2 regions of the Acetobacter senegalensis genome follow, and region 2 is predicted to be linked to the other one. Evidence: riboswitches for the same ligand, from Rfam matches in the RefSeq annotation. Region 2 holds a riboswitch; the other holds the start of a gene.
The links. A riboswitch is a leader RNA that binds a small molecule or an ion and turns the genes downstream of it on or off. The one in region 2 is predicted to bind cobalamin.
Positions count from the first base shown of each region.

Region 1 (4,510 bases), 660 kb from region 2:
CCTGCGCCACCTGCATGATCTGGACAGGAATATCCGCGAGAGAAGAAGCCGGAGGGAGTGTGAGGACATGCGCCCCGATCTCCCGCGCGGCTTTTACCGCCACCCGAGCGGTAAACTGCCCTGCCAGCACGACATCAGGGTGGGCACCAATCACGTTTTCCGCCGTAGGAGCAAGAACTGGCATATCCTGCGCTTTTTGGCAGAGCACCGAACCAGAGCAATCCCGCGCCAACGGGCTGAGCCCTGCAATCTCGGCCCGATCCGCCAGCATCAAACTCAACTGATCCGTACAAAGGTTCAGAGACACAATCCGCGTAGCCGCTTTTACTGGAGCAGGAAGCACCATGCACAGCAGGCCATACAGCCCCAGCCGAAGCAGCCACTGGTACATCAGTAGCTCAGTGTCACGCCGCCATATCCCCCTCGACCGGGCTGAAGATAGCCGATTGGCTCTTCATACTGCCGGTTCAGCAGGTTATCGGCGCGCGCAAAAATGCTGACATAACGGTTAATCTTGTAATTTGCGGCTATATCTATGGTGAAATAACCATGCCCCTTGCCGCAGGTGCTGCAATAGGATGTTCCTATAACAGGAAGATCGCGCCAGCCACTGACATAAAGAATATTCCCTGAGAACGTCAGATCCTGAATGGGGGTCCAGGTGGTGTTGAAGTTGAATTTGTGCTGCGGTCGGCGCTGCAAAGGCAGATTGCTGCTCAGATCGCGTGCATGAGTCCAGGTATAATTCAGATTGAAATCAAGCGTTTTAAGCGCCTTCCAGTCCAGAAAGGCTTCCACGCCATACATGCGCGCACGCGCCACGTTGCCATAGGAATACTGATAATAGGGATACCCCCCTACCATCTGAACATTTTCCGTGGACTGGATCAGGTTTTTAACGCGGTTGTCATACCATGTTGCGCCAAAATGCAGTTTGTCGCCCAATAGCTTCTGTTCTACCCCAGCATCATATCCGATCAGTCTTTCTGCCCGCAGGTTCGGGTTACCTGTCTGGGAATAACTGGACCCCACCTGATTGGAAAAAAGCTGATACAGTGTAGGGCCGTGAAAACCTGACCCGGCACTGGCTTTGATGATGGTGCCGGTGTGGGGAATATGGATGGAGGGGGCTACCCGCCATGTCACGTAATTTCCGTAACGGGAATTGGAATCATACCGGATATTGGCTGCCCCATACAGAATATGGTTCCAGTTCCCCTGATACTGACCATATCCTGCCGTAGTATCCATGCTGGCCTGTGTATGGTAGCCGGTATCATAGGCAGAAGCGGCCGTATGGCTGGAATCAAACGTATCATGAAAATGTTCGGCGCCAATAAGCAGTGTGCCGTATTTTCTGAAATCAAACGTGCCATGCCAGTCAATTTTGAGGCGGCTTGAGCGATAATAGTCCGGCCCGGTGGCATAAAGGCCCGTTTCGTTCCACCGGTTGCGGTTGGTCATGTAGCCAAGACCGATGACCTGATCAAAAAAACCATTGAAAGACACCAGATGCGCCGTACCCCGCACCACGGCCTGATTCATATTGTTCTGTTCCCGCACATTTCCACCGCCATAGGCCTCGCTTTGCAGATCGTACAGGGAATATGTGTGGTAGTTGCTTTGGATCAGACGTGCAGTCAGGCCCAGATCAAAGTTCCGGGTCACATCATAACCAAGCCGGATATTGGCAGACCGGTTATCATTACGGTTGCCTTTGTGCCGCTGCTCCTGCGTGGCACCATAATAGCGCTCAATATATCGCGGGATAGAATGGAAGCCTTCCATGCGGTAGTGGGACAATTCCACATTATAATGGAAGCGCCCTTTGCTGCCGCGCGCGCCTATCACCTGATTGAAGGTGCCATATGATCCGCCTTCTATCCGGACAAACGGTTTGAAACGCCCCTGCCCCTGCGCCGTGGTCATATCAATCACCCCTGCCATGGCATCAGCGCCGTAAAGACCACTTTGTGGGCCACGCAGAATTTCTATCCGACCGAGACCATCCGTTACAAACTGCCCGGCATCAAACATGCCGCTGGCGGAGCTGCCATCGTTCACGTCCATGCCGTCCAGCCGCACCTTTACCTCATTGGCATTGTTGCCGCGCATAAAAATGGCCGTTGTCGCCCCAAACCCGCCAGAGCGCACCACATTCAGCCCCGGCTGACGTGCCAGAATATCTGGCAACGTGCGGCGCTGCTGGGTCAGCATCTGTTCTTCCGTAATGATGGTAAGAGCCGTGCCGATATCATCCGTTCGGGTAGGCGTGCGAGCTGCACTGACTGTTATCAGTTCCGATACCGCCTGACTGGAGAGTGGCTGAGAGGCGGAGGACGCCGATACAGCCACAATCTGTTTTTTGGCAGGCAGACCTTTCTGTGGCTTTGAAACAGGTGCATCAGCCGCCAGTGCGATGCCTCCCCACAGAGTGAAGACGCTGGAACTGACCAGAAGTGTTTTGCGGAACATCAGAGAAAAAGGCCTCGCGGTAAAAAGACGTCGCCACGAGAGTAAAGCCTGACCCTGGTTGCTCCCGTCTCTCAGGAACACCCATGGTCCAGTCTGCCTGCTGACACCCCCCGATCAGCATTTCCCGTCTGCGACCCCAGCTGATGGCAGGTTTCCTGGCTTGCGGTAGTCCACTCTGCCCAAGCCTTCCCAGGAGAACCTCCCAGTGGCCTGACTTATCAGCCAGTAGGCAGAGCATGCCGCTTACAGTTGCGGGGACAGCCCGGGCCTTGATGTCCACGCAACGCGGCACCGCACCCGGTTCCCTTTTACATCGCTCCCCAACGGAGAGAGAACCATCAAGCCGGGTTGATGCCGCCAAAACGCGCAGAGTGTCAAGAAAACAGCGCTTCCTTCCCCATGCAGCACCAACATTGCAGACGATTGAACGATCAGGATATGTTATGTTATACTATAACACATAAGGCGGACTACGCCTCTTCCAGCTTCAGGGAGCCCCCTCCATGCCCGCATTGCTGCCCGTTACCGTTCTTTCCGGCTTTCTTGGAGCCGGAAAGACAACAGTGCTGAACCACATTCTCAACAACCGGGAAGGCCGCAAGGTGGCCGTTATTGTGAATGACATGAGCGAAGTGAATATTGACGCTGATCTTGTGCGAGAAGGCGGAGGCGATCTTTCCCGCACCGATGAAAAACTGGTGGAAATGACCAATGGCTGCATTTGCTGCACCCTGCGGGATGATCTTTTGCAGGAGGTTCATCGGCTGGCATCGGAGGGGAAATTTGATTATCTGCTGATTGAATCCACTGGCATTGCAGAACCCCTGCCCGTTGCCGCAACCTTTGAGTTCCGGGATGAAGATGGCAACAGCCTGAGCGACAGCGCAAGGCTTGATACTATGGTAACAGTGGTGGACGCCGTAAACCTGCTCAAGGATTATGCTTCCACCGATTTCCTGAAAGACAGAGGAGAAACAGCGGGCGAGGAAGATGATCGCGCGCTGGTGGATCTGCTGGTTGAACAGATTGAATTTGCCGATGTTGTGGTGATCAACAAGGTCTCCACCGCCACACCGGAACAGGTAGAGGCGGCACGCCAGATTGTACTGGCCCTGAACCCTGATGCCGATGTGATTGAGACGGACATGGGCCAGGTTCCCCTTGAGCGTGTTCTGAACACAGGCCGATTTGATTATGAGAAAGCACACCAGCATCCGCTCTGGTTCAAGGAACTCTACGGCTTTCAGGACCATACCCCAGAGACCGAGGAATACGGCATCCGCAGTTTTGTCTACCGTGCGCGCAGACCATTCGAACCCGCAAAATTCAAGCATTTTCTGGATGCCAACTGGCCGGGTGTGGTCCGGGCCAAAGGGCATTTCTGGCTGGCCACACGCCCTGACTGGGTAGGAGAACTGGGGCAGGCTGGGGCATTGGTGCGTAATCAGGCCATCGGGTTGTGGTGGGCAGCCATCCCCAAAAGTCAGTGGCCCGATACAGACCAGTGGCGCGACTTTGTGCTGAGCAAATGGGACCCTGTGTTTGGAGACCGGCGGCAGGAAATTGTGTTCATTGGTACGCAGGACATGGATGAAAGCGCCCTGCGCGCTGCTTTGGACGACTGCTTGATACCGGAAGATGGCGCTCCCCGCTTTGAGCCCGAACGCTATACGCACCTGCCGGACCCTTTTCCCATCTGGAAGCGTCAAGCGGCATGATGGGCAAGGGCATGTCCGCTTATCAGCCTTGGTTGTCCACACCCAGCCAGCGCCCTCATCCGCAGCCCCCTCCGTCAAACGAGCGGACGGTGCGTCATGAAATCTGGCAACGTCATGAGGGAGACGAGTGGTCTGCTTTTGAACAACTGCCTCCGTCCATTCGCCAGAGGCTAAGGGAACATGCGTATGATGCGTGGTCCGTCAATGCGCTGATTCTGTGGCGACATTATAAACGGGTGCATGGCCCCACGCGCAGAGCCGAAAGAGCACTGATCCGGTATCTGGACTATTGCGAACGGTTGGAGCGGGAAGCCTTT
Region 1 covers NZ_LN606600.1:2,450,855-2,455,364, reverse strand. Annotated here, with positions in the region: gene ASN_RS11500 (ABC transporter substrate-binding protein) at 1-391, opposite strand, end outside; gene ASN_RS11495 (TonB-dependent receptor plug domain-containing protein) at 391-2,478, opposite strand; cobalamin riboswitch at 2,604-2,830, opposite strand; gene zigA (zinc metallochaperone GTPase ZigA) at 2,979-4,193, shown strand; partial or broken gene ASN_RS11485 (DUF6525 family protein) at 4,205-4,510, shown strand, end outside.
Region 1: it holds a riboswitch for cobalamin, as region 2 does, so the genes downstream of both, ASN_RS11495 (TonB-dependent receptor plug domain-containing protein) here and ASN_RS14470 (TonB-dependent receptor) in region 2, are expected to answer to the same signal.

Region 2 (4,510 bases):
GTTCGACCTCTATGCGCGCAGAGATTTCATGGGCACTTTTTCCGCCTCCCCTCAGCTTGTTATCGTCCTTATTACTGAAGGCCTCGCCTACGGCACTTTCCGGCATCGCAGCGATCACGCACCGTCCCCGCGTTTGAACTACCAGACGGGAGACGTAATTGTTGCCTGTAATCTGGCAGCCGGGGAAACAACTTTTGGGTTAACAGCAGGCCAGAAATTCAGCGGGCTGGAACTTAGGGTGAGCTTTGATCTACTAGAACAGCTCATGCCCGGTTTTCTTGCCAAGGCGACATCCCACGACAGACCTGTCCAAGTTATAGGAAAAGCCGCGTGTTGGATGGCGCGCCTCTCGCGCACATTCACGCTAGGTGCTACAGCACGGACACTTCGGTCGGCAGCAGTAGATGGCAGACGCTCTCTTATGCTGGAAGGTTTTTCACTGTGCCTGCTGGATGAAGTGCTGGAAGCTTTCGACAGCGACAAGGAAGCAGCACTATGGCGCCAGGCGGGTCGCTACGAAGCATGTATCCGTGAAGCCGCCGCGTTACTGACCACCCACCTCGCCGAGCCATGGACAATCAAAATGCTCGCAGAACGGGTCGGTCTCTCCGAAAAGCGTTTAAAAGACGGATTTCAAAAATACTATCAGAACGGTCCCTATGGGTTTTTACAAAAAATTCGCATGGATAGGGCTAAATCTTTACTTATGCGCCAAACCACAAGCGTAACAGACGTCGCTTTACAGGTTGGATATTCAAACAGCTCGCACTTTGCAAAACTCTTCAAAAGAGAGTTTGGTATCAGCCCATCCAAGGTGCCTATGTCGGGTTTACCATAGTTATATGTTCCGTCACATCAAAGACCAAAAGGATGCGAGACCATCTTCAGCGACGGCACTTTTGGCGCAGCATGCACTGGCAAGCTCGGCCTTCCTTTGAGATTTTGCATGGTTTCCTCCCATTCGCCCTCCTGCATTGCCTGCCAGTCTACCGTGGTCGATCAGAGTGTGAGACAAACCGTCCCGAAGCAAGCAACCATCTTCTGACTGCCAAAGTAATGTGGTTCAGCCGCAGAACAGTCATGTCTGACCTCATTAAATTCTTGCAGGAAAATATGCTTCGTTTTCGAGGCAACGACAATCCGCCATGGAATGGATGCGAGGGTACTCCATGATCTCCCGCACCTTACTCGGCTGCTCGACGGCAAGCAACGAGGGCACCTGCGACAACCGGACGAATATGCGGCGCGAAGAGCTGGAACTACAGATCAATGTGCGTGGCAATCTCGTCGGCATCATGACGGTTGCGTCGGGCAGCGAACAAACGAAAACCCCGCCCGTTTCCGGACTGGTGTTCATGATGCGTTCGCATCGCAAATTCAGATGGTGCGGGGACAGGATTGGTTCTCAGCTTGCGGCAACCGCAAGTTGAGAGCAAAGCAAGATTAATAGGCTGTTTTAATGAACTTTTTTCGGCACACGCATGACCTCCTACTGAAATAAAGGCCCCTACCCTCATAAAGCATAAAGTTCATGCATCCAGGGCTATGTCAGCTTCTGCCGACATTCTGGGCATAAAATTGCTGGATGCCGTTTCTGCATAGCGGACACAGCTAGCGTGATTTCCCGCGACCAAGTTTAGGTAGGAAGCAGCCTTCCCGCTTTCGAAGCAGGAGTGGCATAATCACTTCCTGACCGGCACAAAACCGTTACAAACCCATTCTTTTTCCTCTCGTGTCAGAACCTGAATTCATAGACTGCTTTTCACAATCGAGAACTGGAAACAGGTTGTTTCTGTTGACAAGAACCCGCTGTTTCCTGTCTAGAGACAACCAGCCATGGTTCTTTCCGTGTGTTTGCCACATGGAAGGCTAAGAGGGAAACCGGTGCAATACCGGTGCTGCCCCCGCAACTGTATGCTGTGAGGCTGTCGGAACAAACGCCACTGTTATCTTCGATTGATGACGGGAAGGCTCCAACCTGCCGATGACCAGCAAGCCAGGAGACCTGCCATAGCGTGAAAGTCACGGACGGAGCTGCCGAACGGGGTGTGTCGGGGGCGAAACGATGCTCGGTCGTTTCCACCGCGGTGACGCCCTGTCGGAGCAATTGTCGTGCGTGCCGTACCCCGCGTCTTTGGCCTATTAGTTATCAGTGTTGGCTGTGTTTCGTCTGTTTGTGCCGCAACAGTCCAAACCAAGAAGGCAAAAGCACAGCCCTTTAAGAAACCGTCCACTCTCTGGAATGGCGCGCCCGAAGAGATAACGTCTTATGGCAAGACCCCGACGCTCAAGACAGCTCCGGCCATCGCTGGCAAGCTGGGTCTGTCCATTCAGCATTCTCCCGCCACCATCAATGTCGTTTCACATGACCTGATGATGCAGCGTGGCTATGCCCAGGCCGAGGACGCTGCAGACAGCGCGCCCGGCGTGACATCTGGCGGTTCGCCCGGAAGCCCTGCGCAGCTCCTGATGCGAGGCTTCAGCGGCAATCAGATCCTCGTGCTGCGGGACGGGATCTATTTCGGTCCCACCACAATGGTGAACCGCCCTCAGAACAGCTTCAATCTGGAAAGCGTGCAGATCCTGAAGGGGCCATCCTCCGTTCTTTATGGGCAGGGTGCGGTTGGCGGTACGGAAGATGTGCGAACCCGTGACCCCGCCTTCGATGCACCGCATGCAAATGCCCTGCTGTCCTACGGCAGCTTTAATACATGGAATGCCGGGATCGGTGGTTCAGTGCCAATCACTAAAACACTGGCTCTGCGCACGGATTTCAGTCGTACATCTTCAGATGGCTATGTGAAAGGGGCTGACCCTCACTCGAACGATTTCACGACAACCCTTCTGTGGAAGCCGACGGACAAATTCACTGCTCGGCTGAGCATGGATTATCTGACCGATCGCCTCTCCACCTATTACGGCACACCGCTGGTCAATCTGTCGCAGACAGGGGGACGTGTGGGCGGTCTGCTCAGTTCCTCACAAGGGCTTGGCATTACCAAAGTCTCGATATGGCGTTATTATAATGTGCGTAATGCACAGGCGAGTTCGGTGAACGCCACGCCAACGCTTCATCTGGAATGGCAGGCCACACCAAACATCCTGATCCATAACAGCAGCTACTTCATCTATTCGAAACGTCTGTGGAACAACGCCGAAAGCCTCAGTTATATCAGTTCTGCCGGCAGCACAGACGCAAGTGGAAACACGATTGCACCGGGCCGCATCGGACGCGACAGATTCTACGTTTTCCAGAACCAGCATCAGGTCGGCGACAGTCTCTACGCCCGGTTCGATTCCACAATTTTTGGCATGAAGAACCGCTTCATTCTCGGCGGCGATGCCTACTATCTTCGCTTTATCCGCAACCGTGGTTTTCCCAACGCGGATTATGCCGACAGCGTTTCTCTCGCCAGTCCTGAACAGACAGGACTGGGAGACTTCGCCGGGGAATATCCCTACAAGAAATCCCCCACGACCATGGTGCAGGCCGGGCTGTTCATGGAAGACGTGCTGACCATTCGCGACGATCTGCGGCTTGTCGGGGAATTTCGGTACGACTGGCTTTCGCTGAACCGGCAGAATTACAATCAGGATGGCAGTTACAGCGCCGCCACCAGCTTCAAGGGACACTACAATCCCGACAATTTCCGTATCGGTCCCGTATTCGATATCACCAAAAATGTGAGCGTGTATGGGGTCTATACAACAGGAGAAGACCCGCCGGGCTCCAATCTGTTCCTCGCCAACCGTGGCCAGTTCACGCGTCTGAGCCATTCAAGGCAGGGTGAGATCGGCATCAAGGCGAATGCGTGGGATGGCCGCTTCACGACGACACTGGCATTCTACGATATCCGACGCACCCGCATGCTCGTCGCAACCGGCGTCGATACGGTGGCCACGGCCGGTGCGCAGAAATCGCGCGGACTGGAATGGCAGGGCGATCTGATTCTCGATCGCCACTGGAGCCTCTCCGGCAATGTCGCCTATACCTATTCACGTTACGGCTCCTTCCATCCCAGCGCATCGGTCGATGCGTCAGGTAATCAGGTTCCGGACGTACCGGCCGTCACCGCCAATCTGTGGGCTATCTGGTCCCGTGTGCAGGGTCTGCCCCTCGATCTGGGCGCAGGCATGCGATACGTCTCTTCCCGCAAGGGTGATTACGCCAATACCCTGACCCTGAAGGATTATGCGCTCATGAATGTTTTCGCCGCATGGCATACCTACAAGGGTGTGACCGTGTATGGCCGTATCGACAATATCGGCAACAAGCACTTCATCCAGTGGGCGGACACCAGCTATCCCGATCAGGTGCTTCTGGGTGCGCCCCGGTCTTTTTCTATCAGTGTTCAGGCTGGTTTCTGATAGCCTGCCCGCCATAAGGAGTAATCATCCATTACCACCTGCACTCTTCCTCCGGTTTCCGCAGCAGCGCCAATCCCTGTGAAGTCCCTGCTGCCTTGGGCTGTTTTCGGAACGCTCCTGTTCGCCCTGCTGCTTTATTTCG
Region 2 covers NZ_LN606600.1:3,109,305-3,113,814, reverse strand. Annotated here, with positions in the region: gene ASN_RS14480 (helix-turn-helix transcriptional regulator) at 1-838, shown strand, start outside; partial or broken gene ASN_RS14475 (hypothetical protein) at 1,260-1,447, shown strand; cobalamin riboswitch at 1,821-2,027, shown strand; gene ASN_RS14470 (TonB-dependent receptor) at 2,113-4,368, shown strand; gene ASN_RS18990 (CbtB domain-containing protein) at 4,399-4,510, shown strand, end outside.